3 regions of the Rahnella perminowiae genome follow, and region 3 is predicted to be linked to each of the others. Evidence: predicted binding sites of a transcription regulator. Region 3 holds the regulator's gene; each other region holds the start of a gene.

Region 1 (10,154 bases), on a different contig from region 3:
CAGGTGACGCGACACATTTGTGTCGAAGGCTGGAGCGCGATTGGCAAATGGGGCGGCGTGCCGTTCGGTGATTTTCTGCGCCTGATTGGGGCAGATCTCACGGCGGAATATGTCAGTTTCAAATGCGCCGACGAGTATTACACCAGCATTGATATGGCGACGGCGCTGCATCCGCAAACCCTGTTGGCGCTGACTTATGACGGCCAGATTTTACCGCGTAAATACGGTTTTCCGATGAAACTCAGAATGCCAACCAAACTCGGCTACAAGAATCCAAAACATATAGAAGTGATTGAAATTACAAACAAATTTACCGGCGGCTACTGGGAGGATCAGGGCTACAACTGGTTCGGCGGAAGCTGAACATTATCCATAAAACCCTTTGTATATCAAAACCTAAGAGAAGGATTTACCATGAAAAAGTTAACTGTAATGATGATGTCGGCTTGTCTGATGATGGGCGCAGTGAGCACCACTTATGCCGCTGACGCAATGGCGAAGAAAGACACCATGGGCCACATGTCGAAAGATTGCATGAAAAAAGACAGCATGAGCAAAGACAACATGGCGAAAGACAGTATGGGCAAAGACTGTATGTCGAAAGATCACATGAAGAAAGACAGCATGTCGAAAGATTCCATGTCCAAAGACAACATGAAAAAAGGGGCAATGAGCCAGTAAAGCGCTTTCCCCTTCGACTCTGTAGCCAAAACGCCTCCGTCTGTTCAGCGGGGGCGTTTTGTTTTTTGTTAAACCTGAATAACCCGATGATGAAGTCTTAATTCAAATATTCATTACTTTGTGGCACTGGACGCCAGGCGAATCTGAATATCATTGTTGAGATTATTCACCCAATGGTTATAACTGCGGTGGATCTCGCCTTTCTCTGCCAGCAGGTTAGTGCTGCCGACATAATTAATGGTGTAGCCGCTGGTGTTATAGGTAATACGGATATCGGCTTTGTGCTCACGGTTATTCAGATGACCGTTAATTACGCCCGGTGCGCCATCCGTCATTATCCAGCCACGTTTTTGTCCTGCGTCGATAATAGCGGTCCTGATCTGACTTTCTGAATTATGTGTTACCAGCGTGGTATGCGGCGTGGATACCGGCTCGGTACGCGCGCAGCCAGAAAGCGCCATGACACAAACAAGGCCGATAAGTAACTTACTTGTAGATTTCATGTGAACCTTTTAGAGTGAAAATTTCAGATAAGAGATTGAAAAGTCACCACAATATACGCCAATGTCCCAAAGGTGTCATGAAACGTGCCGGTTGAGTTTAATCTATTTTATGCGTAGTATATAAAATATATATGATTCGTATACTGCTGAGGCAACCCATGGGTATCATTAAGATTTCAGAACTGATGCACGAGAATTTGCGTATTGCCAGCATGGCTTATACGCGTTCGATGAACGCACAGGCCGAGCACTGGATGAAAATTGGCATGCTGATGGAAACGCACCCCGACATGACGCACAGCGAAATTTCGCAATTGCTGGTGCGGTGTAGCGTGGAATCGGATGAAAACGCAGGCAGTATCCGCACGTTGTTAAACGTGGGCGCCACACACAGGAAGGCAAGCAATGAATAATGCTTTAGATAGCCGGTATTTCGTCAATAATAACCGCATGGTCAAAACGCCGGAAGGCCTCGATAAAGCCCGTATTGCCGGCAAACTGGCAGCGCGTGTATTGCATATGATCACACCCTACGTTGTACCGGGTGTCACCACCAATGAACTGGATCGCATCTGCCACGATTTTATCGTGAATGAATTGCAGGCGATCCCGGCCAATATCGGTTATCACGGCTATCAGAAAACCACCTGTACCTCCGTCAATCACGTCATTTGTCATGGCATTCCTTCTGACAAAGCGCTGAAAAAAGGCGACATCGTCAACATCGACGTGGCGCTTATCAAAGACGGCTGGTACGGCGACACCAGCCGTATGTATTACGCGGGCGAACCGGGTATTCTGGCCCGCCGTCTGGTAGATACCACGTTTGAAGCGATGATGGCGGGCATTGAAGTGGTGCGTCCGGGTGCAACGCTTGGCGATGTGGGTTATGCGATTGCCGCTGTCGCCAGACGCGAAGGTTTTTCCATCGTGGAAGAGTATTGCGGACACGGCATCGGTATGGGTTATCACGAAGATCCGCAAGTGCTGCATTACGGCGAGCAAGGCCGCGGACTGGTTTTACAGGAAGGGATGTTATTTACCATCGAACCGATGCTGAATGCCGGTAAAAAACAAAATAAAGTCATGCCCGATGGCTGGACCGTAGTCACCAAAGACCACTCGTTATCCGCACAGTGGGAACATATGATTGCGGTAACGAAAACCGGTTACGAGATCTTAACGCCGTGGCCTGAAGAGATGTGACTATCCTGAAAGTATAAAGCCTCCGACCGGAAGGCTTTATACTTTCTTTCTGAGGTGCGGCTTAACTGCGCTCAATTTCTTTGGTCGCACGATCTAATGCATCCGTGATTTTATACAAGGTTTCCTGTTCGATCGGGCCTTTCGCCAGCCGCAGATTAAGCGCCATGCGGATATTATTTATCGCACGCTGCATTTCCGGAATACTGCGATTGTTTGACAAAATCGCCAGTGAATGCAGTTTCTCTGTCACTGAGCCGAGCAGTTCTTCCTGCCCGGCCAGTGACTGCGCACCTTCCGGTGTGATCGAATATTGCTTCTTCCCGCCCTCTTCCTGGCTGGCTGAAATCAGCCCCTGTTCTTCTAAAAATGTCAGATTCGGATAAATGATACTGGCACTCGGCGTGTATTCACCTTTAGATAATTCTTCAATGGCTTTGATCAGCTCATAACCATGGGCGCAACGCCGCTGCAAAAAATGCAGCATCAGCAGACGGATATCACCCGTTTCGAACATTCTTTCACGGCGGTGTTTATGATTCATCATCGTTACTTATTATGCCAATAAGCCACACAACGCACGAAGTTTGGATCGAGTCCGCAGGTTTCAACGAAATAGTCATTCAGCCCTTTCGCGAATTTGCCTTCACCGGTCGCCCAGATGTAGTAATCACTTTCCGGCAGAAGCAGGCTTTTCACCTTCTTCACGACCGCATCCTCTTCCTGATAACCGCCGTGCGTATCGCTGATAATCCAGTCGATGCTGACATCATTTTCTTCATCTAAGTAGCTGACACAACTCACATCTCTCACTTTCGCCAGCACGGTGATATTGGCATCTGAACCGGCCTGTTTCAGTTCGCGCAGACGGCGTTTCACCGCCGGAAGACCGGTTTCGTCGCAGATATAGAGCTGCCATTTGTAACCGGCAGGAATAATCAGTGAACCACGCGGTCCGCCAATGATCAGTTTATCGCCCGGCTTTGCGCCGGCCGCCCATTCGCTGGCGACACCACCGTCGTGAATATAAAAATCCAGTGTCAGTTCGTTGCTCTGAGCATCAAAGTGCAGCGGCGTATATTCGCGGTTCAGCGGGCGTGCTCCTTCACCCCACACAATGCCTTCTTCGGTCACTGCCGATGGCGTAATCACATCCCCCGGATTTGCCGGAAAAAACAATTTGATATGGTCATCAAAGCCGCCTGACGTAAAACCTTTCAGCGCGTCACCGCTTAAAATAATCCTTTTATAACAGCCTGATAGGCTTTCACTCTGTTTGACCGTGATATGACGGAAAACCAGATCATTTTTGACACGGACCGGCAAGTTTGCGGCAGGGGTTTCAGTGCGATGTTGTGCCATCAGTTTCTCTCTTATGCGTAAGTTTTGTTGAAAGATATATCTTAGTTATATTTTATTCAACCCCACAAAGTGTAATGCGCTGTCTTCTTTTCCCTGTGTTTTTCACCTCACCTTTATCTCTCCCTGAGAACAGACGGGATAAATTTTGTTAAGGAATGCATTTTTTTATATCATTTTGTTGATAACAATTATCAGTATCATTATCATTCTCAAAAAGCCAGGGTGGGCGTTGACGCCAGGTAAGCCCATACTTTATAAGGATAATGGCTTTTTCAGGGAAGAATTGAATGCAGATGACCAGTGCGTCTGTTTTGTCGAAAGGCAGTAAATGCGAGCAGAACTCTAAAAATTAGTGCAGGACAAAAACAAATGTTCACATCCTTTACACAGCAGGGTTTAGTGAAAAACGTCATTTTCATGGGGACGATTCTCACCACCACATTTCATGTAAATGCAGCGGAAGCCGTGAAAGACAATACCGATCTCACCGCAAACAATACGCAATCTTCTGAAGCCATCAAAAAAAAACCGGCGGTGCGTACAGCTCAGGATCTGGCGCAGAACAATGAAGAAGTCATGACGGTCACCGAAACGATGCCGGATAAAAAACCGGGTTCGAAAACCACCCTCACAGCAGCCGAAATGCAGCGCAAAGGCGGTAATGATTTCGGGACTATTATGCGTTATGAGCCACTGATCGCCGCGACCGGCGCGAGAGGCGGCTCCGGCAACGGCAAAAGCGGTTTTGACCGTAGCGGATATACCGGCTATAACATTCGCGGCCTGGAAAGCAACCGCGTAGGCATTGATGTCGACGGTATTCCGCAGCCAAGCGCCACCGGGCGCAGCTACGTCAGTCGTGCGGGGCTGAATACCTTTGGTATTGGCCGTGATTACATTGACCCGTATATTTATGGTCAGGTGGATATTGAATCCGGTGCCACATCAGCCGACCGTGCCAACACCTCAATCGGTGGTGCCGTTTCCTTCCTGCCAAAATCTGCCGACGATTACCTGCGTCCGGGCAAGGAAACTTATTTCGGTTACCAGTCTGATTATGATTCCTCAGACCGTTCCTGGCACAACGGCATCACCGCTGCCGCCGGTGACGAAACCCTGCGTGGCCTGATCGCCATCAGCCGCCGCGACGGTCAGGAAACCAGCAACAACAGCGGAACGCTGGATGCGTATCCGGCCAACTGGCACTCTGACGCCATCATGACGTCGGTAATCTGGCAGCCTAATGACGCCCATAAAGTCACAGGCACCCTTGATTACTACGAAAAAGTAAACCACACCCATTACGATACCTGGAACAACGCGGGCAGCGCGATTCTTGGCACCGCACAGCAGCAAAGTAACACCCGCCGCTGGGGTGCAAGCCTGAAAGACGAATGGACGCCGTTCAACGATTACGTGGATGCCATCGTCTCGAAAGTCTATTACCAATATACTCAGGCGCACGACAACACTTATCTGCCAAACGAAAGCAAGCAGATGATGAATGTCTACTCGAACTACGACGTAAACACCTACGGCGCAGAAACCAGCTGGCTGAAAACGCTGGGTCGCCATGAGTTAAGTGCCGGTATCAACGGTCGCGTGTCCAACACCGAACGTCCGTTCCGCGAAAGCCCGGACCAAAGTGCTTTCACGACCATCATGCAACCGGAAGCCAACAGCCGGACGTATATCCTCGGCGGCTTCCTGCAAGACACCGTTAAGTTTGACCTCGGCGGCCATAACTTCTCTGTAGTGCCTGCGGTGCGTGTCGCATATCAGAATACCAAGGCACAAAATCTGTCAGACTTGTCTAACAGCATCGTTTCTGAAGATCAGGTTTCCACCCTGTACGGTAAAGCCAACTCCGATACGCAGGCTCTGCCATCGCTGGCCTTCACCTATGACATCACCCCTAAACTGATGACTTATCTGCAGTACCAGCGCGGCGCGCAGTTCCCGGATGCCAGCCAGCTTTACGGTTCCTGGAACCTCGGTTCTAACTATGCAGGACGTGGTCAGTATGCGCTGATCGGTAACACTGACCTGAAAACCGAAACCAGCAATAACTTTGAATGGGGTATGAAAGGCGAAGCCACGGAAGGCGTGACCTTCAGGACTTCCCTCTTCTATAACACCTACAAAAACTTCATTGCTAATACCCGTTACACCCGCGCGGGCAGCCCGGGTATGTTCACCAACGTGCCATCCAATATCTATACAATTTATCAGGCAGAAAACCGCGATGAAGCGTTTATCTACGGTGGCGATCTGAGTACCAAAATTAACTACGGCACCTGGTTTAGCCGCGTTGATGGCCTGAGCACCACCTTCGCACTGGGTTATGCCAAGGGTGAATCGAAATCCAGCTACGACGGTGACAAATACGTGGATCTCGACAGCGTACCGCCAATGAAATTTGTGGCAGGCGTGGCATGGGATGCGCCATCCGGCGTCTACGGAACCGCCCTGACGGCAACCTTCGTGAAAGGCAAAAAAGCCGAAGCGACCAGCCGACAGAGCTATACCAATGCCGGTACGCCAATCACCGGCTCCACCACCGAATACATGAATGTGCCGGGTTACGGTATGGTGGATGCAACGGCCTACTGGAAAGTCGCGAAGAACGTCAAACTCAGCGGCGGTGTTTACAACATCACCGACCGCAAATACTGGGATTACCTGAGCAGCCGTACGCTGACCGAAACCACTAATCAGGATGAATATAATAAAGCGCTGGCCGTGATGCCGGGGCGCAGCTTCCAGCTGGGTGTGAACGTCGATTTCTAACCGATAATACTCAACCGGGCAAAATCAGGAGCGTCATGTGCAAACATGACGCTTTTTTAATTTTACGCAAATAACCTGTTTTCACGCACGTCCACATTGGGGTTCAGCAAATAAACTCTGGTTTTACCCAACCGAAATGTGAGATTACATGGACTTAATCAGAAAACCTCTGGCACTTGCCCTCGCTTTACTCTTGTTACCGGCGGTTGTTTCTGCCACGACCTTGCGATACACCGATCACGAACCGCTGGGCGCAATGCGCACCCGCTTTATCAAAGATGTATTATTTCCGGCGATTGAAAAAGAATCCCATGGGCGCCTGAAAATTGAAGAGCACTGGGGTGGCGAACTCTCTACCGGCTACGATGCATTGCGCACTGTGCGCGAAGGAAACAATGCAGATATTGGCATTGTGGTGCCGGAATATACCGCCAAAGAGTTACCACTGCATCAGCTTTTCAAAAGTTTTCCGACAGGGCCATCCGGCGATAAACAGATAGCGTTCTTCCGCCGCGTATACGCCGAAATCCCAGCCTTCCCCGCTGAACTGGCAAAGAATGGTGTGGTAGATATTTTTCTCTCAACAGGTTATCCGGTGGCCTTTTTCAGCACACATCCGCTGGAGAAACTGCAGAATATCAAAGGCACCGCTTGGCGTTCAGCCAGTTTTTGGCATCAGAACTTCCTGCGTAATGCGGGCGCGACCCCAGTGACCACACCGTGGGGCGAACAAACGGTAAATGCATTTAAGACCGGTAAACTCGACGGCATTTTGGTCAACATTGACAGCGGTTATGATCTGAAAATCCAGAAGATGGCACCGGAGGTTATAGTCTCGAAAGAACTGTGGTTGGGTCATCTTTACCTTCTGGTGATGAACCATAAAGTCTGGAACGGACTGGCGCAGGAAGATAAGGACGCCATCACCCGCGCCGCTAATACCGCTTATAAAGTTGCCGGTTCGATGATGGATCACAGCGTTGAACCGCAACTGGATGCCCTGCGTAAAGACGGTGCAAATGTCCGCGTTCTGCAACACAGTGAAGTCACGTACTGGCAGGAAGTGACTGGCTATCAGGACATCCAGGCCAACTGGGTGAAGAACCAGGAAGCCGCTGGTGTTAAGGATGTCGCATCCACCCTGCAAAAAGTCAGTAAAGTCATGGAAGAAGAGATGAAGTAAAAATGCCTTATTCTGCGGCAGGAGGGGATCCCCTGCCAGGATCCCATTCTGATTATCAGGTTCTCTGAAGCAGCGCTGACGCCATCTGTATTATCTGCCGGTACTGGCTGAGCCGCGTTCTCTGTAGTCGGCGCAGGCTGATCTGATCACCCTGTGCAGCAGACCGATTTTAAAAACCGTATCACCCCGTGGCAGACGCTGCGTAGCGGCGTCAAACAACACGGTTTGGCATGAAGGCACTTGCAGCTTGATATATCGCCCCAATATAGAGCTACACTATAAAGTTGCAATGTCACCTGCCAGGAGCAATGATAATGAACAGAGAACTGAATGATTTTGAACGTTTTGTCATCGAAAACAAAGGGACAGAGCGCCCGAATACCGGTGAGTATAACGACCACTTTTCACCGGGCCGTTACGTCTGTAAAAGATGTTCTGCACCGCTGTATTCCTCAGAACACAAATTCGAATCCCATTGCGGCTGGCCAGCTTTCGACGATGAAATTCCGGGTGCGGTAGAACGTGTGCCGGATGCCGATGGCCGCAGAACAGAAATTGTTTGTGCGAACTGTAAGGCACATCTGGGGCATGTCTTTGAGGGAGAATATTTGACCGAGAAGAATCTGCGCCATTGTGTAAACTCCGTTTCAATGATTTTTGAAAGTGCCGACGCGCAGGGAAATTACCACAAAGCAGAATAATCGCTTATTTCTGATGTGATAAACCCATAAAAAGAAGGGCCGCACAGGGGCAGCCCTTAAAAGGAAGAACTCCAACAATATTATAATGGCATGATGTTTTACCCTAAGGGTTGCTCAATAAACATCATGCCGGCATTATAATTGAATCTGATTTATTTTCTATTCTCATTGCGTCTGTAAAAAGTAATAACTTTGTAAGACGGATTTATTATCACCACGTTTTACCGATATTAAACTGGAATTGCTCAGCGCTGTCCCCTTCATATTTCACCAGCGGCTGCGCATAAGAGAATACCAGCGGGCCAAGCGGGGATTGCCATTGCAGCGCTATACCACTGGAAACACGAATATGTGTCGGGTCACTGTAATCCGGAATACCCGCGGCTTCGGTCGCTGAGGTATTTTTCCATTTTGTATCCCACACCGTGCCGGAGTCGACAAATAGTGATGTACGGACCGAACTGGCGTATTTCTCGCTGATGAACGGCGTCGGCACATACAGTTCCGCGCTGGCAATCGCCATCGCATTACCGCCCACCGCATCAGTCGATTTGGTCACCGGACAGGTGGAATACGAGTTGTCAGCGCTGCTGCATTTGTAATACGCCGCTTTCGGCCCGATGGTGTTGGAGGAGAAACCGCGAACCGAGCTGGAGCCGCCCGCGTAGAAGTTGTCGTAGAACGGCACTTCGTTGCTGCCAATGCCTGCCGCATAACCGGCTTTGGCGCGGCCCATTAATACCCAGTCCGATTTGTCGCTCAGCGGGATGTAATGGTTGGCATCGAAGGTGATTTTGTAATAGCTGTCGTCCGAGCCCGGCGTGGTAACTTTTGCTACCAGACTGGCGCGCGTGCCGGATGACGGGAAGAAGCCGCGGTTAAGATCGTTATACGCCCAGCCGGCGCTGGCGAAGAAGTCATTGGTGCTCAGTTGTGCATCACTGCTGGTAGACGTCGTCACCAGCCCCGGCTGTACGCCGCTGGCATTGAGATAGCGCCAGACCGCCACCTGCGGCTCCATATCACTCAGCGTACTGTGAACGTAATCCAGCCCCAGATTCAGCGTATTATTTTCGCTGACCGGCAGACCGAGATTCACTCCCGTGCCGTAACTTTGCAGGTTATACGCCGCCAGATCGTTATCTTCTGCGTCGTAATGGTTGTAGAACACTTTACCGCCGAGGCTGATACCATCAACGGTGTAATACGGGTTAGTCGCCGAGACTTCGACATAAGTCTGATAAGCGTTGCGTGTACCGCTGAAGCTGACCGTATTACCGCTGCCCAGCCAGTTATCCTGCGTCACACCGAGTTGATAACTGATGCCACTGTCAGTGCCGTAACCCACACCCACGTTGAATGTACCGGTATTGCGTTCTTTGACTTTGTAAACCACATCAACCTGATCTTGTGAACCCGGTACCGGCTGCGTATCCACATCGACCGACTCGAAATAGCCGGTACGGTTCAGCCTGTCTTTGCCCTTTTGCACCAGATCATTGCCCAGCCACGCGCCCTCCATCTGGCGCATTTCACGCCGCAATACTTCATCTTTCGAGGTGTCATTACCTTCAAAACGAATGCGTCGCACCGAATAACGGTTGCCGGTATCCACGCTGATACGCAGTTTCACGGTTTTATCCGTTTCATTAATGTCGCTTTGCGTCGTGACATGCGGATAGGCATAGCCGTAGCGGCCCAGCAGATTTTTGATATCACTTTCCACTGTGG
Region 2 (10,154 bases), on a different contig from region 3:
TCGAAAATCCGTACCTGCATGACGATGTTGAACGCGTTGGCCGTCAGCCACTGCGTAAACTGAGCGCAGGCGATCGTTTGATCAAACCTTTGCTGGGTACGCAGGAATATCGCCTGCCGAACGACAACCTGGTGAGAGGAATTGCGGCCGCGATGCATTATCGCAGCGAGCAGGATCCGCAAGCGAAAGAACTGGTAGAATTGCTGGAGAAAGTGGGGCCAAAAGCAGCCCTCGCCCAGATTTCAGGTCTGCCAGAAGATGGCGAAGTCGTGGCGAAAGCCGTCGCTCTCTACGAATCGATGCGCTGATACTGCGTTTATTTTGATTTCGCCAACACCAGGCAAAGAAAGCCCTGTCGGGCAGGATGTCTCTGTCCGACATGCGCGCATCATGGATGACGCCAGGGGCGCTGTCGGCACCGGCTCTTTAATGCAAGTAAGCCCTATGGAAAAAGCTCAGGCGTTTGAAAACCGTGTCCTTGAAAAGCTCAATGCGGGTAAAACCGTGCGCAGCTTTTTAATGACCGCTGTGGAGTTACTGGCGGAAGCGCTGGATATTCTGGTCGTGCAGGTTTTCCGCAAAGACGATTACGCGGTGAAATATGCAGTCGAACCTTTACTGACCGGCACCGGCCCGCTTGGTGATTTGTCTGTTCGCTTAAAACTGATTTATGCGCTGGGTGTAATCAGCCGTCACGAGTATGAAGATGCGGAATTACTGATGGCGTTGCGTGAAGAGCTGAATTACGACGGCGAAGAGTATCGTTTTACCGATGATGAAATTCTCGGCCCGTTCGGTGAATTGCATTGTGTGACAGAACTGCCGCCGGCACCGACCTTCCTGAAACCCGGGGAAGCCGACGAATCGCTGATCGCCATGCAACGCCAGCGTTATCAGCAAATCGTCCGCTCCACCATGGTGCTTTCCGTGACCGGGCTGATTGCCCATATCAGTAATCAGCAGCCTTCCAGGCTTTCTCCGGTGCAAAAGTGAATCCCCGTCATACTTCGGGCCGCAGATGCGTTAGCTGCGTTCAGTCACCCGAATCACTTACTTGAGTAAGCTCATCAGGATTCCATCACTTGCCGCCTTTCTGCAACCCGAACTATTTTGGGGATTCGTTTTAGTGAATCGCATGACGCACTTCGCCCACCAGTAGCCAAAGCGCGGTTAACGCCATCATGCCGCCCATGATCGTGTTGAACATTTTCAGCTTCCATTCTACCCGTAATGCCTGACGTAACCTGTCACCCATCACTACCCACACCAGAATGCAGGGCAGATTGATCAGCGCGAAGCCGATACAAATCAGCAGTGTATGATGCAGCATGTTGCCATCAGGCGGGGTGAATAAGATCGCCACATTAGTCGCCATCAGCCAGGCTTTTGGGTTCACAGCCTGAAATAATGCACCATTAACCATGTTCATCGGTTGCTGTTTGGTCCCTTCTTTTGGCGAACCGGAACGGTAAATTTTCCACGACAACCAGAACAGATAGGCGCAGCCCACTGCCGCCATCGGCAGACGCACCACCGTCATCCAGCTAAGCAGAATCGCCAGCATGGAAGTCATCAGCGCGCATTGCACCACGCAGCCAAGTGTAATGCCCAGCATCATCGGCACGCTGCGGCGCAGCCCGAAATTCACCCCGGAAGCCGCCAGCAACAGATTATTCGGGCCGGGCGTAATTGACATCACAGTGACGTAACTGACAAAAGCGGTATCGATCATGTTGTTTTCCTGCATCCCCTGTTTTCCAGATAGCCAGAGTAAACGCTGAACAGAGAAGGTAACAGAACCAGAAATACGCTATTGTTATGGTTACAGATTGCGTAACCCAAAACTGTACCCATCACTTTTTACGGAACTGACACCATGACTGACACCGCGGATTTCAGCGACACCCGATATAACCAGCTGGCAGAACAACTGGCGGACGCTATCCGCCGTGGCACACTCGCGCCGGGCAGCCGTTTGCCGTCCGTGCGGCGCAGCGCACAAACCTGGTCAGTCAGCATCAACACTGTGGTAGCGGCTTACCGGCGGCTGGAAGATCGCGGCTTTATCGAGGCACGCCCGCAGTCGGGTTTTTATGTCCGTGCCGCGTTGCCTGCGCTGAACCATCAGCCACAGGAACAACCACAAACGCCAGCCGCAAAACCCGCAGATGAAGTGCTGGATCTGATCGACACAGTATTCGCCTCACAAATTGACCCCACCTATACCAACTTATCGCTGGCCTGCCCGCAGTCGAACGATTTTTACCCGACCGGCAAGCTGGGGCGAATTATGGCATCATTGCTGCGTCGTCAGCCCAATCTGATCGGGCAATACGCGCTGCCGCCGGGCAGCCCGGCGTTACGCCAGCAAATTGCCCGCCGTGCACTGGCGCTCGGTATGATTTTAGAACCCGCAGATATCACGATTACGCACGGTTGCATGGAAGCGTTACAGCTGGCGTTGCGCGTCACCACCAAACCCGGTGACAGCGTCGGGCTGGAAACGCCGACCTATTTTTACCTGCTGCCGATGCTGGCAAGTCTCGGGCTGAAAGCGGTGGAAATCCCCACGGATCCGCAAACTGGCCTGTCGCTGGATGTGCTGGAAATGCTGCTGACCGAGAAACGTCTGAATGCGGTGATCGCCATGCCGACGGCGCAAAATCCGCTGGGCTTTACTATGCCGCTGGCGGCAAAAAAACGGCTGGCGCGGCTGATGAACGATCACCATGTCCCGCTGATTGAAGACGGGTTGTACGCGGAAATTCAATTTGGCGCGACATTGTCTCCGGCGGTAAAAGCCTTTGACCGCGACGGCTGGATCCTGTTTTGCACCAGCTTTACCAAAACGCTGGCCCCCGATTTTCGCATCGGCTGGGTGGAAGGCGGACGCTTTGCCGATAAGCTGCATAAACTGAAAGCTGTATCGTCAATGGCAGAGTCCGCTTTGCTTTCCCAAACGCTGACGCTGTTTCTGGAGTCAGGCGGTTACGATCATCATCTGCGGGCTTTACGCAAGCGCTACGCGTCGCAGGTTGAGCAGGCACGCGCGCTAATCGCCCGCCACTTTCCACAAGGCACCCGTGCCACACAGCCGGCAGGCGGATTTGTGATTTGGGTGGATTTCCCGCCGGGTGTCGACTGCGTCACGCTGTTCCGCCAGTTGCTGAAAGATAAAATTTGTATGACGCCGGGAAAACTGTATTCACCCAGCGGCCGCTACACCAATGGCCTGCGTTTGTCGTGCTGCTATGTTTTTGATACACGCTATATTTCAGCAATGATCCGCATTGGTGAGCGGGCCTGTGAGATGTGCGGTTTGCCTCCGGGGCTGGCAGAAACGCAGGAGCAAGCTGAAGAATCCCGCACTTCCTGATACACTGACGGTTATTATTCCCCATTTACAATCGTGCCCGCTGCGGCATGAACGGATCTGAAATCATGAAAGAAGTTGAAAAAGCCGAGATCAAACGTCTCAGCGATATGCTGGATGCACTGAATCACAAAGATGCGACCGTGATTCAGGCGGGTAACGCCGAGTTAATCGCTAAGCACGAAGAAGAAAAAGAAAAGCTCGCGGCAGAAATCGCGCGTCTGAAAGCCGTGCGTGAGAAAAAACTCAGCACCGAAGCGCAGAAGCTGGAAAAGCTGTTCAGCCGTGAAATCACCAAGAAAGAACAGGCTGATATGGGCACGCTGAAGAAAACCGTACGCGGTATCGTGGTGGTTCACCCGATGACGGCGCTGGGCCGCGAAATGGGCCTGAAAGCGGTGACCGGTTTTTCTAAGAAAGAATTCTAAACTAATACTCCGGGGGTGAAGTTTTGCCCTGCTCCTCCCCCTGCGAAGGGGAGGGCGTTAACATTACTTCCCAAACAATCGTCGTCCAAAATCTTCGATCTTGCGGTTTACCAGCCGCATTTGCATGGTTTTACTCCAGCTGGCGGAGATCCCTGCGGCAGACATCAGACGGCGATACTGTTCCTCATCAAATGGCATGTTGAAGGCGATAGAAATCGCTTCTGCAACAGACACCTCGCTGTTGCGCGTCAGTAATTCCAGCGGCCGGTCGCCGCTGACATTTCCGGTACTGACGACCCGATATAACCAGCCACAACGTCCGCTTTGTTGTAACAACGGCGACAGGTTTTTGCAGTCGAGAAAATGATTCAGCTTGTAGCAGGGCGCGCGCGGCTGGGTGACCTGAATCAGCGCGTCGCCCCAGCGGAAAATATCGCCGATAAACACGTTATCTTCGGTCATGCCCAGCGTTGAAAGATTTTCGCCAAACGCAGGGGGATGAAAGCGGTCTTCTTCTTCGGGAAATTGCTGGCGCAGCCAGGCGTAATGTTCGCGGGGGAAATGGCACAGCGCGCGGTCAGCGCCACCGTGATAAGACTTTTCGGCTTGCTGATCATTTTCCAGCCCGAGCGGCGTTAAAGCGATGCTGCCATCAACCTGACGTTTGGCAATCGCACTGGATGAAAAATCGGGATAATGTTCGATGGTACCGATATATACGTCGGGATAATGCATAAGCTCTCCGCTGCTGAAAGGTCACTTGCTCAAGCATAACCTGCATTCGACAGCGGGAGTAGAAGGAATACCTGCACACAAACGGGTGCGCAGGTTAAATCGTTAATCAGAACGTTTCCCAGTTATCCTGACTGGTTTTGCTTTGTGCCGGCAGTGCCAGAGTCGGACGGCGCAGCGCGGCGGATGCTGGCGCATCCAGTCTGTCGCCATTATCAGCCAGACGGAATACCGAGACTGCCTGGGTCAGCGTCGCGGCCTGATCTTCGAGTGAATCAGCGGCGGCGGAAGACTGCTCAACCAGCGCGGCATTCTGCTGTGTCGTGCTGTCCATTTCGACAATCGCCTGCGAAATCTGACTGATGCCACGGCTTTGTTCGTCAGAAGCAGAGGCGATTTCACCCATAATATCGCGCACATGCGAGACCGATTTTACGATGTCCTGCATGGTTCGTCCGGTGTTTTCCACCAGCTTCGCACCGGTATTCACCCGCTCAACGGATTCGGCAATCAGTCCTTCAATTTCTTTCGCTGCCTGCGCACTGCGCTGTGCCAATGTGCGGACTTCCGAGGCGACGACGGAGAATCCGCGCCCCTGTTCACCGGCCCGGGCGGCTTCAACGGCGGCGTTCAGCGCCAGAATATTGGTCTGGAACGCGATGCCGTTGATGACGGAGGTAATTTCAGCAATACGTTTTGAGCTGCCGGAAATCTGCTGCATGGTGTCGACCACCTGGCCGACCTGTTTGCCACCGAGCGTCGCGGTACCTGAAGCTTCGCTGGCCAGTTTGCTGGCGTGATGGGCATTATCAGCGTTCTGTTTCACCGTTGCGCTCAGTTCTTCCATGCTGGCGGCGGTTTCTTCGACGGCCGCAGCCTGCTGTTCGGTGCGTGAGGAAAGATCGGTATTCCCGGCAGCGATTTCCGCCGCCGCGTGAGATACCTGTGAAACACCGGAGCGGATTTCATAAATCATGGTGCTGAGGTTCTGGCTCATTGCGGATACCGCGTTCATCAGCATGCCCAGTTCATCGCGACGTGTGGTCGGATGCGCCACAGTCAGGTCACCCTGCGCAATCGCCTCTGCTGTTTTCAGCGTATCACGCAGCGGCTGGGCAATCTGGCGGGTGATTCGCCATGCAATGATAATCCCGACCAGCAGTACGATCAGCGTAATCACCATCATGATGTTCTGCGCATCACGTATGTCTTTATGCGTGTTAATCAGTTCATTTTTAAAGATTTTCGCTACCAGAGCGTTCATCTCTGCGGCTTTTACTGACAGCAATTGTGAATTTCTTTGTTCATCTTCATAAGCCGGCATGAACGCCTGAACGTGATTTTTATAGGTTGCCAGTGCACTCATCAGCGGGGCAAGTGTGGCCTGCTGATCCGGCAACAATAATGCGTTGAGTTTTTTAGCATTCGCTTGCGTATCATCAATTGACTTCAACAGCTTGGCTTCAGTTTCTTTATTAATGTTCAGCAACAGGCCGCGCACGTTATAACGCACACTGATCAATTTCTGAATCACTTCAGCCAGTGAAAGCCGAATGGAAGGATCGGCATCTTCTACGCGTAACTGATCCTGCAAACGCGTCACCACGGCTTCCGTCTCGGAAAGATTCCAGCTGGCCCGCACCGCATCTTTGCGATCGACGGCTTCTTTGAATGCGGCCTGCGCCTGCTGGTACTCATGGATTTTCACCGGCACCTGATCGAGATTTGTTTGACTGGCGGTATCCCAGTCCAGCTTGTCTTTCGACTGGGTTATCAGTTGCGACAGTGCGTCAATGTTGTCCTGGTTTTGTTTGAGATACACCGGATTGTAATTGAGCTGATAAAGCGTACGGCTGAGGCGGGCATCATTGAGTAATGCATTCATCTGATTACTGAAATCGACTTTTTCCGCACGCTGACTGATGTCGTTAAATTTAATCATTCCCGCAGTGGTAATGACGGCCGCGATCAAAAGCACCAGGCCGAAACCCAGACCCAGTTTGGTGCCGACCTTAAGATTGTTCATCCACTGCGAAAGACCCGATCCGTTACTCATAATCATTCTCCGTCAAACATCCCTTTTAAATAGACATGCGGTTTTGTGACGCCTTTGTGAACAATCTATCGGTAGGCTTTTTCATAAACTTTATAGGATGTGTGGCGTATTTTTGATTAATGCGAGCGGGGTCTAATAATGGTGGGAAACAGAAGAATAATTCGCTGTGAAACAGTGAGCATGCGTACAAATTCAGGACATAAAAAAGCGGGTCACAGACCCGCCATTGGCTAAGACATCTTGCCCGTGCTGGGCGGCAGTGCGAAATTACTTCGCTTCAGCCAGACGTTTTGCAGCTTCGTCCCAGTTTACAACAGCCCAGAAGGCTTTGATGTAATCAGGGCGTTTGTTCTGATATTTCAAGTAGTAAGCGTGTTCCCACACATCCAGACCCAGCAGCGGGTAACCGGAAGCGCCGGAAATGGCTTCGCCCATCAGCGGGCTGTCCTGGTTAGCTGTAGAAACGACGGCCAGTTTGCCATCTTTCAGTACCAGCCATGCCCAACCTGAACCGAAACGGGTTGCCGCTGCTTTCTCGAAAGTTTCTTTGAAAGCGTCAACGCTGCCGAAATCGCGTTCGATGGCAGATTTCAGTTCGCCTTGCAGTGTGGTGCCGGTTTTCAGGCCTTTCCAGAACAGGCTGTGGTTAGCGTGGCCACCTGCGTTGTTACGCAGAACGACTTTCTTGTCTGCAGGAACCTGATCCAGCTTGGTGATCAGTTCTTCAACCGGCAGTGCAGCCAGTTCCGGCAGGCTTTCCAGCGCAGCGTTAGCGTTGTTAACGTAAGTCTGGTGATGTTTAGTGTGATGGATTTCCATCGTTTCTTTGTCGAAATGCGGTTCGAGTGCGTCGTATGCGTAAGGCAGTGATGGCAGTGAATAACTCATGTTCATCGTCTCCGTAGTGTAGGGCGGCACCGTCATTGTGAGCACCGCGTAATCAGTCGGATCATTATAGTTAATTAAATGATATTGAAAATGATTATCTCTGTCCCCGCCAGCGGATAGATACGCGTAAGCGCCTGTTATTCGGGGCTTAGAACCAGATAACCGCAAACAATCCTAAATTGTCTAAAGGCACGCGGTGCTTAAAGGGGCCTTTAGCTGTTCTTGATGAAATAGCGATAACTGAAGTCATCTAAGAGTTCTGTTTCCGGATTTCTGCGCTGAAATATTTGCGCTTCCCGTTTACGACGCGCAGTACGGATATCCAGATTTAATCCATATAGCTCAAGAGTAACACATGCTCTGTGACAGTTTTCCGTGCTGGCGAGCGGAGATACTTCAATTTCACCTGTCAGGTAATTTGCCACGAAGTAATCATCAAAATGATATTCGAGATCATCAGGGTTGAGCAGTGCGGGATCATATCGGTTACCTTTTTCACTCTGACAGCGGTCACAGCAGGGATAAAGATTTTGCCAGTGGAAAGCCAGTTCCGGAAAGGCGTGGCGTTTCTTGGGCTTAAAATGTTCGATGGTCTGGCGGCTTTCAGCACCGGTCAGTCCGTCGCAAAATGCACAATGTTGAAGGCTTGCGTCGAATAACTTTTGGCGGACATTTTCATAGCATTTGGGTGAATACCAGCGGAAACGTTTTCGACATCAAACTGTTCCTTCACTTCAAAAATCTCTTCCAGAATCAAGGAATGCTTTTGCAGATTGATGGTATTCATAAATAATTTCTGAATAGCTTGAATCAGAATAACCAAGGCTGTCACCGCCTTGAGCCAGAAACTTATACCCGCTATATGACCCGTTTTGATGGTCAAACATGTAATGAACACGGTTGTCTTTTGTCGCCAGCCGCGAATTAATTAAAGACATGTCCCCCGTTGCTTCATCAAACACCGCCGCCAGCGCATACAGCAGAGTACTTTTCCCGCAGCCGTTCGGGCCGGTGAAGATATGGATCTCTGCCTTTTCAGCATCAGCTTCTGCACTTTTAATCGGTGGGAAATCAAAATGCGTATTCTCGAATACGCCCACATTGATGGATAACTGTTCAAATTCTGCTCTGAGTTTACCTCAGCCGCTGCGGATGCGTATACACCGTTGCCCGTCCCGGTTTGCTGAAACCGACCAGCGTCAGATTGCATTTTTCGGCGACGTCGACCGCGAGCGTGGTGGCGGCGGAGACGGCGAACAGAATTTCGATGCCGCACATGGCGGCTTTTTGCACCATTTCATAACTGGCGCGGCTTGATACCAGCGCGGCACCGGATTTCCAGTCGCTCTGTCTGGCACGGATACCCAGCATTTTATCCAGCGCCACGTGACGGCCCACATCTTCGCATCCACCCAGTAGCTGACCTTCCGGCGTGATCCAGGCAGCGGCGTGGGTGCAACCGGTAAGCTGGCCGATTTCCTGTACGGATTTCAGCTGATGCAGCGCATTATCCAGATTCGCCAGCTCAAACGTTTGGGTAAACGGCAGTGGCGCGAGCGGGCGGAACAGATCGTCTAACTGTTCGATGCCGCAGACTCCGCAACCGGTGCGGCCCGCCATAGCCCGGCGGCGTTCTTTCAGCCCGGCAAAACGGCGGCTCGACAGTTCGATATTAACTTCTATACCGTGGCAGTTTGGCGTCACCTCCATCCCGTAAATCTCACCGGTGGATTCAATAATCCCTTCTGACAATGAAAAGCCCAGCGCAAAGGCTTGTAAATCTTTTGGCGACGCCATCATCACCACATGTGAAATGCCGTTATAGACCAGAGCGACGGGCACTTCCTGAGCAATCCAGTCATCTTCAGGTTCATTGAGATGTGTGCGTTGCATCACCGGTTTTTGGCTCGCTCCGATGATCTGAGTCACTTTTTTGTCATCTTTTTCGCCCAGTTCGTTTACGTGATGGACATCCATTAGCAATAACCTTATAAACATTCCGGCTACATAAGCCGTACAAAAAATCAGGACTTTATACCTTAATTTTACCGCTTTCGACGTTGTTCATGAAAGCGCCAATTTGAAAAGCAATGTGTGCCTAAATGATGGGAAGGAGTCTTTCATGCAAGTCAGCAGAAGACAATTATTCAAAATATGTGCGGGTGGTATGGCCGGCACCACAGCAGCATTATTAGGATTCACGCCGACTCTGGCGCTGGCGGAAACCCGCCAATACAAACTGCTTCGCTCACGTGAAACCCGCAACAACTGCACTTACTGTTCCGTAGGTTGCGGCATGCTGATTTACAGCCAGGGCGACGGCGCAAAAAATGTCACTGAAAATATCTTTCATGTAGAGGGTGACGCCGATCATCCGGTCAGTCGTGGCTCGTTGTGCCCGAAAGGTGCAGGTGTGCTGGATTACATCCACAGTGAAGGCCGCCTGACACATCCGCAGTACCGTGCACCCGGCTCCGATAAGTGGCAGCGCATCTCCTGGGATGAGGCGATTTCCCGTATCGCCCGCCTGATGAAAGATGACCGCGACGCCAACTTTGTCGAGAAAAATGACAATAACGTCACGGTCAACCGCTGGCTGACCACCGGTATGCTGTGTTCTTCAGCGGCCAGTAACGAAACCGGTCTGCTTGATCAGAAATTCACCCGCGCACTGGGT
Region 3 (10,154 bases):
GATTTCCGCCAGAATGATAAGAAAACCGGCGTTTCTTATATTCACTCCCTCGGTGCGAAATATGACTTTAAAAATGACTTCGTGCTGGAAGGCGCGTTTGGTCAGGCTGAAAGTTATGTGGATCAGTACTTTGGCAAAGCCTCGTACAAAATAGATTTGCTGGGCAATCCGCTGACTACCAGCTATCAGTTCTATGGGGCAGAAGATCGTATCAGCGACAAAAATGATCCAAACAGTTTGTATGATGGTCTGGCCTGGTTGCAGGCGTTAACTTTCGGCTATACCACGGGTCAGTTCAACTGGCGTCTGGAAGGGACGATGGTGAAAGCGGAAGGGAACCAGGGTTACTTCCTGCAACGTATGACGCCGACGTATTCCTCTTCAAACGGCCGTCTTGATGTGTGGTGGGACAACCGTTCGGACTTCAACGCTAACGGTGAAAAAGCAGTATATGCAGGCGTGTTGTATGACCTGGCAAAATGGGATTTACCGGGCTTAGCCGTCGGTGGCTCCTATGTTTATGCATGGGATGCCAGGCCGAGCACTAACGCGGCTTACGACCAGAGTCAGCGCCTGAAAGAAAGCGCCTGGAGTCTGGATGCGCTGTACACCATTCAGGAAGGCCGTGCGAAAGGGACATTGTTCAAACTGCATTACACCCAGTATGACAATCATTCGGATATTCCAAGCTGGGGCGGCGGATACGGCAATATTTTCCAGGATGAAAAAGACGTGAAATTCATCGTTATCGCTCCATTCACTATTTTCTGAGGTCGCTATGTCGATGAATAAATTATTGATGACCGTGGTATCCGCTGTTCTGCTGGCGGGTTGTGCGCCGACAGCCGGTCAGGCTGAAATATCCAAAACGCGTGAGGCTTACAGCGCCTGTATTAATACGGCGGAAGGCAATCCGGATAAACTGGCATCCTGTCAGGCGGTGCTGAATGTACTGAAACAGGAAAAAGCCCACCAAAAATTTGCGGAACAGGAAACGGTTCGCGTGGTGGATTACCAGCAGTGTCTTACGGCACGCAAAACCGGTAATGGTCAGGCGTATGCCGCAGATTGCGGAAAGATATGGCAGGAAATCCGGGCCAATAACGCTCCGAAACCGTAAAACGAATCGCAGAAATCAAACCCCGGCGTGCCGGGGTTTTTTTAGGGTTGCTGAAATCCAGACATAAAAAAACCGCTTTTCAGCGGTTAATGAATTCACAGCCTGTCGGCAACGGGGTTGCCACATGCCATATTAGTGCGCAGGTTTATCGTTGTGCAAAGACTCATCTTCGCGGCAATCACCTGCTTCACAATGACCATAGAGATACAGACTATGGTTGGTCAGTTTGATGCCGTGTTTCTTAGCAATCTCACGCTGACGGCCTTCAATATACTCATCACGAAATTCGATTACACGTCCGCAATCCAGGCAGATGAGGTGATCGTGGTGATGCTGCTGAGTCAGTTCGAATACGGACTTGCCGCCTTCGAAATTATGACGGGTAACGATACCGGCGTCGTCGAACTGGTTCAGAACGCGGTAAACCGTTGCCAGGCCAATTTCTTCACCCATATCAATTAATTGCTTGTAAAGATCTTCCGCACTAACGTGATGACCTTCCGGCGCTTGCAGCACTTCCAGGATTTTGAGGCGCGGAAGCGTGACTTTTAAGCCAGCTTTCTTCAGTGCGGTGTTGTTGTCAGTCATGCGGATTCAGTCCTGTTACTATGTGCTAATCAAGTTGAGGCATGCAGCCTGTGGCATCGGCGGCACAAATTATTCGTTTAGTCTCTTCGTTTACGCAAGTGTGCCAATTGTCGTCAACGATAGCCTGTTAATAAAGATCACAATTTGCCGGTCACATTGGTAATGCAACGACTTGATCGATAGAAAAAACAGAGGAACTCAGTGTACCTTGATACGACCGAAAGTTACAATTTTGTAGCAGTTAAATTGTTAATTTCAGTAATAGTTTGGCCCTTCAATTGTAGAATAAATCCTCAGGGCCAACAGGGTTTTTAGCCAATAATTTCAGAAAGGCTGAGTTCTTCTGTGATCTGTTTCACCCAGGCATCAACACGTTCACTGGTCAGTTCCGGCTGGCGATCTTCGTCAATTGCCAGTCCTATGAAATGCTTATCATCAGCCAGGCCTTTAGAGGCTTCAAAGTGATACCCTTCGGTAGGCCAGTGTCCGACAATCACTGCGCCGCGTGGCTCAATGATATCGCGCACGGTGCCCAGTGCATCGCAAAAATATTCGGCATAGTCTTCCTGGTCACCACAGCCAAACAGTGCAACCAGCTTACCTTCGAAATCTATCTCTTCCAGCGTTGGGAAAAAGTCGTCCCAGTCACACTGCGCTTCACCGTAATACCAGGTTGGAATACCGATAAGCAAAATATCGAATTTTTCCAGATCCTCTTTGCTGCTCTTCGCAATGTCATGCACCTCTGCAACATCTTTACCCAACTGTTTCTGGATCATTTTTGCGATGTTTTCGGTGTTACCTGTATCGGATCCAAAGAAGATACCTACAACGGCCATAAGATTACCTAACCTCTTGTTCTCAATGAAGTGCTCTGCAACGCAGGCAATAATAATGCAGATGATAGCAAACTCGTGCGGCGGAGAATATGCTTCTGCTCGCCTTCTTAGCTGGGAAATAAGTTTATCGGGCAATATTTTTAAGTGTTATCGCCTTTGTGTGCTTTCACGCAGGGTGCGTTAACCTCAGGCTGAATAAGGTCAAACGCAAATTGAAGAAATAAGTCGTCACAATACTAAATTTCGAGAATATTCCGCCGATAGATGATGCGAGAGCAATCTCAACATAATAAAGAAATCGATGCCCGGAGAGGTGTTCAAACATGTCCTGGGGCACTTGCCTGCTGGTTACCTGTCTTGATTCTCCGCATCCCCCTCAATCCTCAGGCCAGAAACAGTCATGTTTCGAGAGAGGCATATCGTGCAGTTTTTAAAAAATATTACCATCAGGGCCGCTTTGTTAACAATTCTTGGCATTTTTTGTGTCATGTGGGCGGGTGTTTCCCTATACACCGTTACCTCCCTTGACACACTGACCCAAAATACCAAAAACAGTACCGAGCTGGTCAATAATATGGCGCTGATCAATAAAGGAAATGATCAGTATTTCCGTACCGTGACGCGCATGAGCCGCGCCGTCGCACAGCTTCAGGCCGATCCGTCAAAAGGCCCGGAAATTTTTGATAGCGCAAAACAATCACTCAGCGGGCTGATGCAGGCGCTGACCAATTTTAAAGCCGCACCGCATCCGGGGCTGGAAGATGCTTCCGTGCAGGAATTAATCACCAGTTGGGATAACCTGATCACGCAGGGCGTCACGCCATTGTTTGATGCAGCCCGCAGCAAAAACACGGAATCCTATAATCAACTGGCCAATTCCACCGTGCCTGCGCTGAGCCGCACCTTTGCCACCTCCATGGAAAAAGTCAGCGCTCAGATCGCGACAGATTTTGACGCGGCGCAACGGCAATCTACCCATCTGACCTCATTCAGCAAAGTGATTCTGCTGACGGCATTTGGTATCGGGCTGGTGATTTTATTGCTGACTGACCGTTATCTGGTGATGGCGCTGGTGAAACCGCTGGATAAAATCCGCGATCACTTCGCGGTGATCGCGAGCGGCGATCTGACACTTTATCTGGATGAGTTCGGTAAAAACTGCGCCGGTAAGCTGATTCCGTTACTGAACCTGATGCAGTCTAGCCTGGTGAATACCGTTCAGACCATCCGCAACTGCACCAATCACATCTATCAGGGCGCGTCAGAAATTTCAGCCGGAAACAACGATTTATCTTCCCGTACGGAAGAGCAGGCATCTGCACTGGAAGAAACCGCTGCCAGCATGGAACAACTGACGGCTACCGTGAAACACAATGCTGATAACGCTCATCATGCCAGCCAGCTGGTTATGGAAGCTTCTACCACTGCGCAGAAAGGTGGCAACATCGTGGCGGATGTGGTCAGCACCATGAAAGATATCTCCGGCAGTTCGAAGAAAATTGCTGAAATCACTTCCGTGATTAACAGCATCGCTTTCCAGACCAACATTCTGGCGCTGAATGCCGCAGTAGAAGCAGCACGTGCAGGCGAGCAGGGGCGTGGTTTTGCAGTGGTTGCCAGCGAGGTGCGCAGCCTGGCACAACGCAGTGCGCAGGCTGCAAAAGAAATCGAACAGCTCATCAGCGAATCGGTTTCCCGCGTCGACAGCGGCTCGAAACTGGTTGAAAACGCCGGTCAGACGATGAATGAAGTGGTGCGCTCAATTACGCATGTCACCGACATCATGGCGGAAATTGCGTCTGCGTCTGACGAACAAAGTAAAGGAATCAGCCAGGTAGCGGTAGCGGTCACAGAAATGGACAGCGTTACACAACAGAACGCCGCACTGGTAGAACAGGCGTCACAGGCCGCAGTATCGCTGGAAGAACAGGCTTCGTTGCTCAACAACGCCGTCGCAACGTTCAAACTGAAAGACAGCGTCACGAATGTGGGTTCACGTCCGGCGAAGTCGATTTCAGCACCCTTGTTGCGTCCTGATACCGGCAGGCTTTCGGCGAAAAGTGCTGAAAACTGGGAAACGTTCTGAGTGGGAAGGCGTAAATTAGCGTGGAATAATTAAGAAAAACAAACGGGTAGCCTTATCGGGTTACCCGCTTTTCAATCAACCTTCATGACCGTTAAGATGCGACAGCAGCATCTCTTCAATCAATTCGCTACGACTGATATTGCGTTCTTCTGCCAGCTTATTGAGCATGTCAACAGCATCGGCATTCATTTTCAGCTCCACACGACGCAGGCCGCTCGCTTTATCGCGGCGTAACTGGTTGCGCTTATTGATCCTGAGCTGTTCATCACGGGATAGCGGATTTGTTTTTGGACGCCCCGGACGACGGTCATCTGCGAACAGATCAATCGTCGTGCGATCCAGTTGTTCTTTTGCCATAGGTAGAGGTACAACCAGGGAAGTTTTTACATCGGGAAACGGCAAGCCGTTCCTGACGAGCGTTTCACACATTTCGGGCTAAGAAACCCTGACCCAATTCACCCCCCGCGACTCACTGTGAGTAAAACGGGGCGGCAAAATTATAGCGCGCAATCATACACTGGCGCCCCAGGGGTTCACAACGCCTGATTGCCCTGATTTCATGATAACTTCTTAAGTTGTGCAGACTTTTTGCACAATTTATCCCCAGGATGTTAAACCTCAGGCCACATCGATGAAACGGTGCACAGCGCGCAGTACCGCATCGGGTCTTTCCGCATGCACCCAGTGACCGGCTCCCGCCACCACATGTGCTTTGGCCTGTGGAAACTGGCGGGCAATCGCGTCGCGGTATTCATCCTGCACATACGGCGATAAGCTCCCGCGGATAAACAGCGCCGGATGATCCCATGCTGGCACATCTTCCCAGCCGGTAATGGTTTCGTATTCACTGAGCAGCACGGGCACGTTGAAGTACCATTCGCCCTGGCGGAAGGACTTAAGCAAAAACTGGATCACGCCGTCTTCCTTTATATACTGGCGCATACAGTCGCTGGCAGACGTGCGGTCACGGAGTCTTGCGTCGGTCACAGCGTTAATGGCCGCGAAAATCTCATCATGACGACGGACGTGATAATCCACGGGGGCGACATCAATGGCGATCAACTTTTCGATACGATCGGGGATCCGTGCCGTCAGCGCCATCGCGGCTTTGCCGCCCATCGAATGGCCGATAACGATGATTTTTTGGAAACCAACAGCATCCAGCGTTTCTTCTAAATCTTGTGCCATGGCGGCGTAAGACATTTCATCAGAACGTCCGGACTGGCCATGATTACGCAAATCCACCTGTAACACGTTATGCTGTTGTCTCAGGTCACGGGCCAGAATACCCAGATTATCCAGGGTGCCGAACAATCCGTGGATAAGCAAAACCGGCAGTGCAGTGCTGCCAGTCACTTCAGATCCCTGCAGGCGATAATGTAATTTCATAGAGAAGTTCATACAGATAAACAATCTCATTAGGTTATCATGACTTGCGGATAATTTTTTAAAACAGAAAGTGTCTGCCAGATGCCTGAGCGGGATTTGACTACCAGGAGCAGAACGGGCCGGAGCCTGCATGCAGCAAAATCGGGAAGTTGTCTGGATTTTACTTTGCAGCGCAATTCCCCTGTTTGTTACTGCGTAGAAATTTGTATAATCCTTTTGAATGAATTAAGTAGAAGAACAGTACTGGATAAAGATGAAAACTATTGAGGTTGACGAAGAACTCTACCGCTACATTGCCAGCCACACGCAGGCAATCGGTGAAAGTGCGTCTGATATTTTACGCCGTATGTTGAAGTTTACTGCCGGTCAGACCGCTCCTGACGCGCCAGCGACGACTTCTGTTATTGCCGGAACTGTTGCGCAGGAAAAACCTGCTGTCGCAGCGGCACCGACGTCGCGTGATAAAGTCCGCGCCGTCCGTGAACTGCTGTTGTCCGACGAATACGCAGAACAGACTAAAGCGGTTAATCGTTTTATGCTGATCCTCTCGACCTTGTATACCCTGAACCCTAAAGAATTTGCGACAGCGACCGACTCTCTGACCGGGCGCACACGGACTTATTTTGCCGGTGACCAGCAAACCTTGCTGCAAAACGGCATACATACCAAACCTAAACACGTTCCCGGAACGCCGTATTGGGTTATTACGAATACCAACACAGGTCGCAAACGCAGCATGATCGAACACATCATGCAGCTCATGCAGTTCCCGGCGGAACTGACTGATAAAGTATGCGGCACCCTCTAATTTCAGCGTAAGGGAGAAGCGCCAGTGGCTAATCACCCCCGTGCAGGGCAACCTGCTCAGCAAAGCGATTTGATCAATGTGGCGCAGTTAACGTCACAGTATTACGTTCTGCAACCGGATCCGGCAAACACGGCACATGCTGTGAAATTTGGTACGTCCGGCCATCGCGGTAGTGCGTTGCGTCACAGCTTTAATGAAGCGCACATCCTGGCAATTGCTCAGGCGATTGCCGAAGTGCGTAAAGAGCAGGGCACCACCGGCCCGTGCTACGTGGGTAAAGACACCCATGCGTTGTCCGAACCGGCGTTTATCTCTGTGCTGGAAGTGCTGACCGCCAATGGCGTGGATGTCATTGTTCAGGAAGATAACGGGTTCACGCCGACCCCAGCGGTGTCGCACGCCATTCTGACGCATAATCGTCACGGCGGCGCGCTGGCGGATGGCATCGTCATCACGCCTTCGCACAACCCACCGGAAGATGGCGGCATCAAATATAACCCGACCAACGGGGGGCCGGCAGATACTAATCTGACTTCCGTGATTGAGAAACGTGCTAACGCATTGCTGGCCGCAAAACTGGCAGGCGTGAAACGTCAGTCTCTGGATCTGGCGTGGAAAAGTGGCCATCTGCAAGCGAAAGATCTGGTTCAGCCGTTTATCGAAGGGCTGACCGATATCGTTGATATGGCTGCGATTCAGAAAGCGGGTCTGAAACTGGGTGTCGATCCGCTTGGCGGTTCCGGTATCGAATACTGGAAGCGTATCGCGGAACATTACCAACTGGATCTGACGCTGGTTAACGATGAAGTCGATCAGACTTTCCGTTTTATGCATCTCGACCATGACGGCGTGATCCGTATGGACTGCTCGTCTGAATCTGCAATGGCCGGTCTGCTGGCGCTGCGTGATAAATTCGATCTGGCCTTTGCCAATGACCCTGATTATGACCGCCACGGTATCGTGACGCCTGCCGGTCTGATGAACCCGAACCATTATCTGGCGGTGGCGATTCAGTATCTGTTCCAGCATCGTCCGCAATGGGGCAAAGAGGTTGCCGTCGGTAAAACGCTGGTATCGAGTGCGATGATCGACCGCGTGGTAGAAGATTTGGGCCGTAAACTGGTGGAAGTGCCGGTTGGGTTCAAATGGTTTGTTGATGGTCTGTTTGACGGCAACTTCGGATTTGGTGGCGAAGAAAGTGCCGGGGCTTCTTTCCTGCGTTTCGACGGCACACCCTGGTCGACCGATAAAGATGGGATCATCATGTGCCTGCTGGCCGCAGAAATTACTGCGGTTACCGGCAAGAACCCGCAGGAACATTACAACGAACTGGCTGCGCGCTTTGGTGCACCAAGCTACAACCGTATTCAGGCACCTGCGACGCACGCGCAGAAAGCCGCACTGTCTAAACTCTCTCCTGAACAGGTGAAAGCTGACACACTGGCCGGTGACCCGATCACTGCCCGTCTGACCAACGCACCGGGTAACGGCGCGTCTATCGGTGGTCTGAAAGTGATGACCAAAAATGGCTGGTTCGCGGCGCGTCCGTCCGGTACGGAAGAAGCTTACAAGATCTATTGTGAAAGCTTCCTCGGTGCTGAACATCGTGAGCAAATCGAGAAAGAAGCGGTAGAAATCGTCAGTAAAGTGCTTGCTGACGCGAAATAAGCCGTTTTCTTTATCTCATCAAAGGCGCTGATTATTCAGCGCTTTTTTTTTGCCCGTTTTTTGCCGGAAGTTCAGACATAAAAAGATATATCTAAATTCGCTTCCCGGTCTTGCCAGTTTCTGAAAACCGATCTAGTTTAGATATATCGAAATAATTCGATATATCTAAATAGGACATGCACTATGTTTAGTAAAATGTTTGAGGGTCGCCATCGCGGCCACGGTAGTCGTGAAGAAGGGCATCGCGGCCATTGCCGTCATGAATCAGAATACAGCGATCACAGCGAGCGTCACATGTTACGTCGTGACGGTCGCCATCGTGGTGAAGAAGGGCGTGAACATCGCGGGCGTGGTGAAGGCCGCCGTGGTGAACGCGGTGCACACCGTCTGTTTGAACATGGCGATTTACGCCGCGTACTGCTGGCGCTGGTGGCGAAGAAACCGAGCCACGGTTACGAACTGATCAAAGCGATTGAAGAAGCCTCTTCCGGTCTTTACGTGCCAAGCCCGGGCGTGATTTACCCGACGCTGACACTGCTGGAAGAGCAGGACTTCCTTGAGCCTGTCGCCACGGGCAACGGCCGGAAAAGCTACCAGATAACGGAAGCCGGTAAAGCGGAACTGGCACAGCATCAGGCGACGGTTGATATGATTTTTGCCCGTCTGGCGGGGGCGCAGCGTCCGCGTGAAAACAACCTGGCAGAAGGTATTCATGAATCGATGCACCGCCTGCGTCACGCGCTGCGTTCTAACATGATGCGGGCGGATTTAACGCCGGAACAGGTGGTGCGTGTGAGTGCGATTTTGCAGCAAGCCGCTGAAAGTCTGGAAGCCGAATTTGGTGAGGCCAAACCGGAGACCGACCAGCCTAAGGCATGAAGCGATAGCCCACGCCGGTTTCGGTCAGTAAATGACGTGGCCGGGTGGCATCGGCCTCCAGTTTCTGCCGCAAATGTCCCATGTAGATGCGCAGATAATGGCTGTGTTCAACATAATTCGGGCCCCAGACGTGGCTCAGTAACTGACGCTGAGTGATGACTTTACCGCTGTTGGCCAGCAGTTCGGCCAGCAGGCGAAACTCAATCGGCGTCAGATGACAATCTTCACCGTTACGCTGTACGCGCCGGTTGATCAAATCCACCGTCACATCTGCAAATGTCACCAGCGGACTTTCCTGTGCGCTGCCGGTATGGCGGCGCAGGGCCACACGAACCCGCGCCAGCAGTTCACCTACGCCAAACGGCTTGGTAAGAAAATCATCGGCACCGGCATCCAGCGCCGCTATCTTGTCTTCCTCGCGGGTGCGCGCCGACAAGACGATAATCGGGATAGCGCTCCAGTGACGCAAATCGCGAATATACGTCAGGCCGTCACCGTCCGGTAAACCGAGATCGAGAATAATCAGATCCGGTTTACGGGTTCCGGCTTCAATCAGCCCGCGTTGCAGCGTTTCACTCTCAAACACCCGCAAGCCTTCCGCCTCCAGTGCTGTACGCACAAAGCGGCGGATCTCTTTTTCGTCTTCAACAATTAAAATATTTACCGGGGATGCGCTCACGATACCTCGTCGATGTCTTTTTCCATGTCACCTTCCATCTCCGGCAACGCCTCGAGCGGCAGCCTGAAACGAAAACGCGCACCGCCGTTCGGGCCATT

Evidence for each region. Region 3 encodes Fur, which represses iron uptake genes when iron is present. Its sites were predicted from a motif close to ATAATAATGAGAACNACTATCAA; they were not measured.
Region 1: the regulator Fur is predicted to act here: its motif matches at 3,928-3,950, upstream of J1781_RS15725 (siderophore-interacting protein).
Region 2: the regulator Fur is predicted to act here: its motif matches at 7,556-7,578, upstream of sodA (superoxide dismutase [Mn]).

The regions. Positions count from the first base shown of each region.
Region 1 covers NZ_JAFMOT010000180.1:120,823-130,976, forward strand. The annotation lists gene J1781_RS15695 (molybdopterin-dependent oxidoreductase) at 1-363, shown strand, start outside; gene J1781_RS15700 (pentapeptide MXKDX repeat protein) at 415-681, shown strand; gene J1781_RS15705 (hypothetical protein) at 795-1,184, opposite strand; gene J1781_RS15710 (ParD-like family protein) at 1,343-1,597, shown strand; gene map (type I methionyl aminopeptidase) at 1,635-2,390, shown strand; gene J1781_RS15720 (PadR family transcriptional regulator) at 2,452-2,934, opposite strand; gene J1781_RS15725 (siderophore-interacting protein) at 2,937-3,749, opposite strand; gene J1781_RS15730 (TonB-dependent receptor domain-containing protein) at 4,167-6,539, shown strand; gene dctP (TRAP transporter substrate-binding protein DctP) at 6,688-7,722, shown strand; gene J1781_RS15740 (methionine-R-sulfoxide reductase) at 8,037-8,423, shown strand; gene bamA (outer membrane protein assembly factor BamA) at 8,635-10,154, opposite strand, start outside.
Region 2 covers NZ_JAFMOT010000186.1:255,157-265,310, reverse strand. The annotation lists gene J1781_RS21670 (mannitol-1-phosphate 5-dehydrogenase) at 1-308, shown strand, start outside; gene J1781_RS21665 (MltR family transcriptional regulator) at 445-993, shown strand; gene J1781_RS21660 (LysE family translocator) at 1,124-1,732, opposite strand; gene J1781_RS21655 (aminotransferase-like domain-containing protein) at 1,877-3,376, shown strand; gene J1781_RS21650 (YibL family ribosome-associated protein) at 3,442-3,801, shown strand; gene yiiM (6-hydroxyaminopurine reductase) at 3,865-4,536, opposite strand; gene J1781_RS21640 (methyl-accepting chemotaxis protein) at 4,643-6,589, opposite strand; gene sodA (superoxide dismutase [Mn]) at 6,857-7,477, opposite strand; gene J1781_RS21630 (AAA family ATPase) at 8,212-8,577, opposite strand; gene fdhD (formate dehydrogenase accessory sulfurtransferase FdhD) at 8,612-9,454, opposite strand; gene fdnG (formate dehydrogenase-N subunit alpha) at 9,600-10,154, shown strand, end outside.
Region 3 covers NZ_JAFMOT010000184.1:67,261-77,414, reverse strand. The annotation lists gene chiP (chitoporin ChiP) at 1-771, shown strand, start outside; gene chiQ (ChiQ/YbfN family lipoprotein) at 785-1,120, shown strand; gene fur (ferric iron uptake transcriptional regulator) at 1,253-1,708, opposite strand; gene fldA (flavodoxin FldA) at 2,020-2,547, opposite strand; gene J1781_RS18525 (methyl-accepting chemotaxis protein) at 2,969-4,633, shown strand; gene ybfE (LexA regulated protein) at 4,709-4,990, opposite strand; gene ybfF (esterase) at 5,252-6,034, opposite strand; gene seqA (replication initiation negative regulator SeqA) at 6,276-6,830, shown strand; gene pgm (phosphoglucomutase (alpha-D-glucose-1,6-bisphosphate-dependent)) at 6,855-8,498, shown strand; gene J1781_RS18500 (PadR family transcriptional regulator) at 8,682-9,377, shown strand; gene kdpE (two-component system response regulator KdpE) at 9,367-10,056, opposite strand; gene kdpD (two-component system sensor histidine kinase KdpD) at 10,053-10,154, opposite strand, start outside.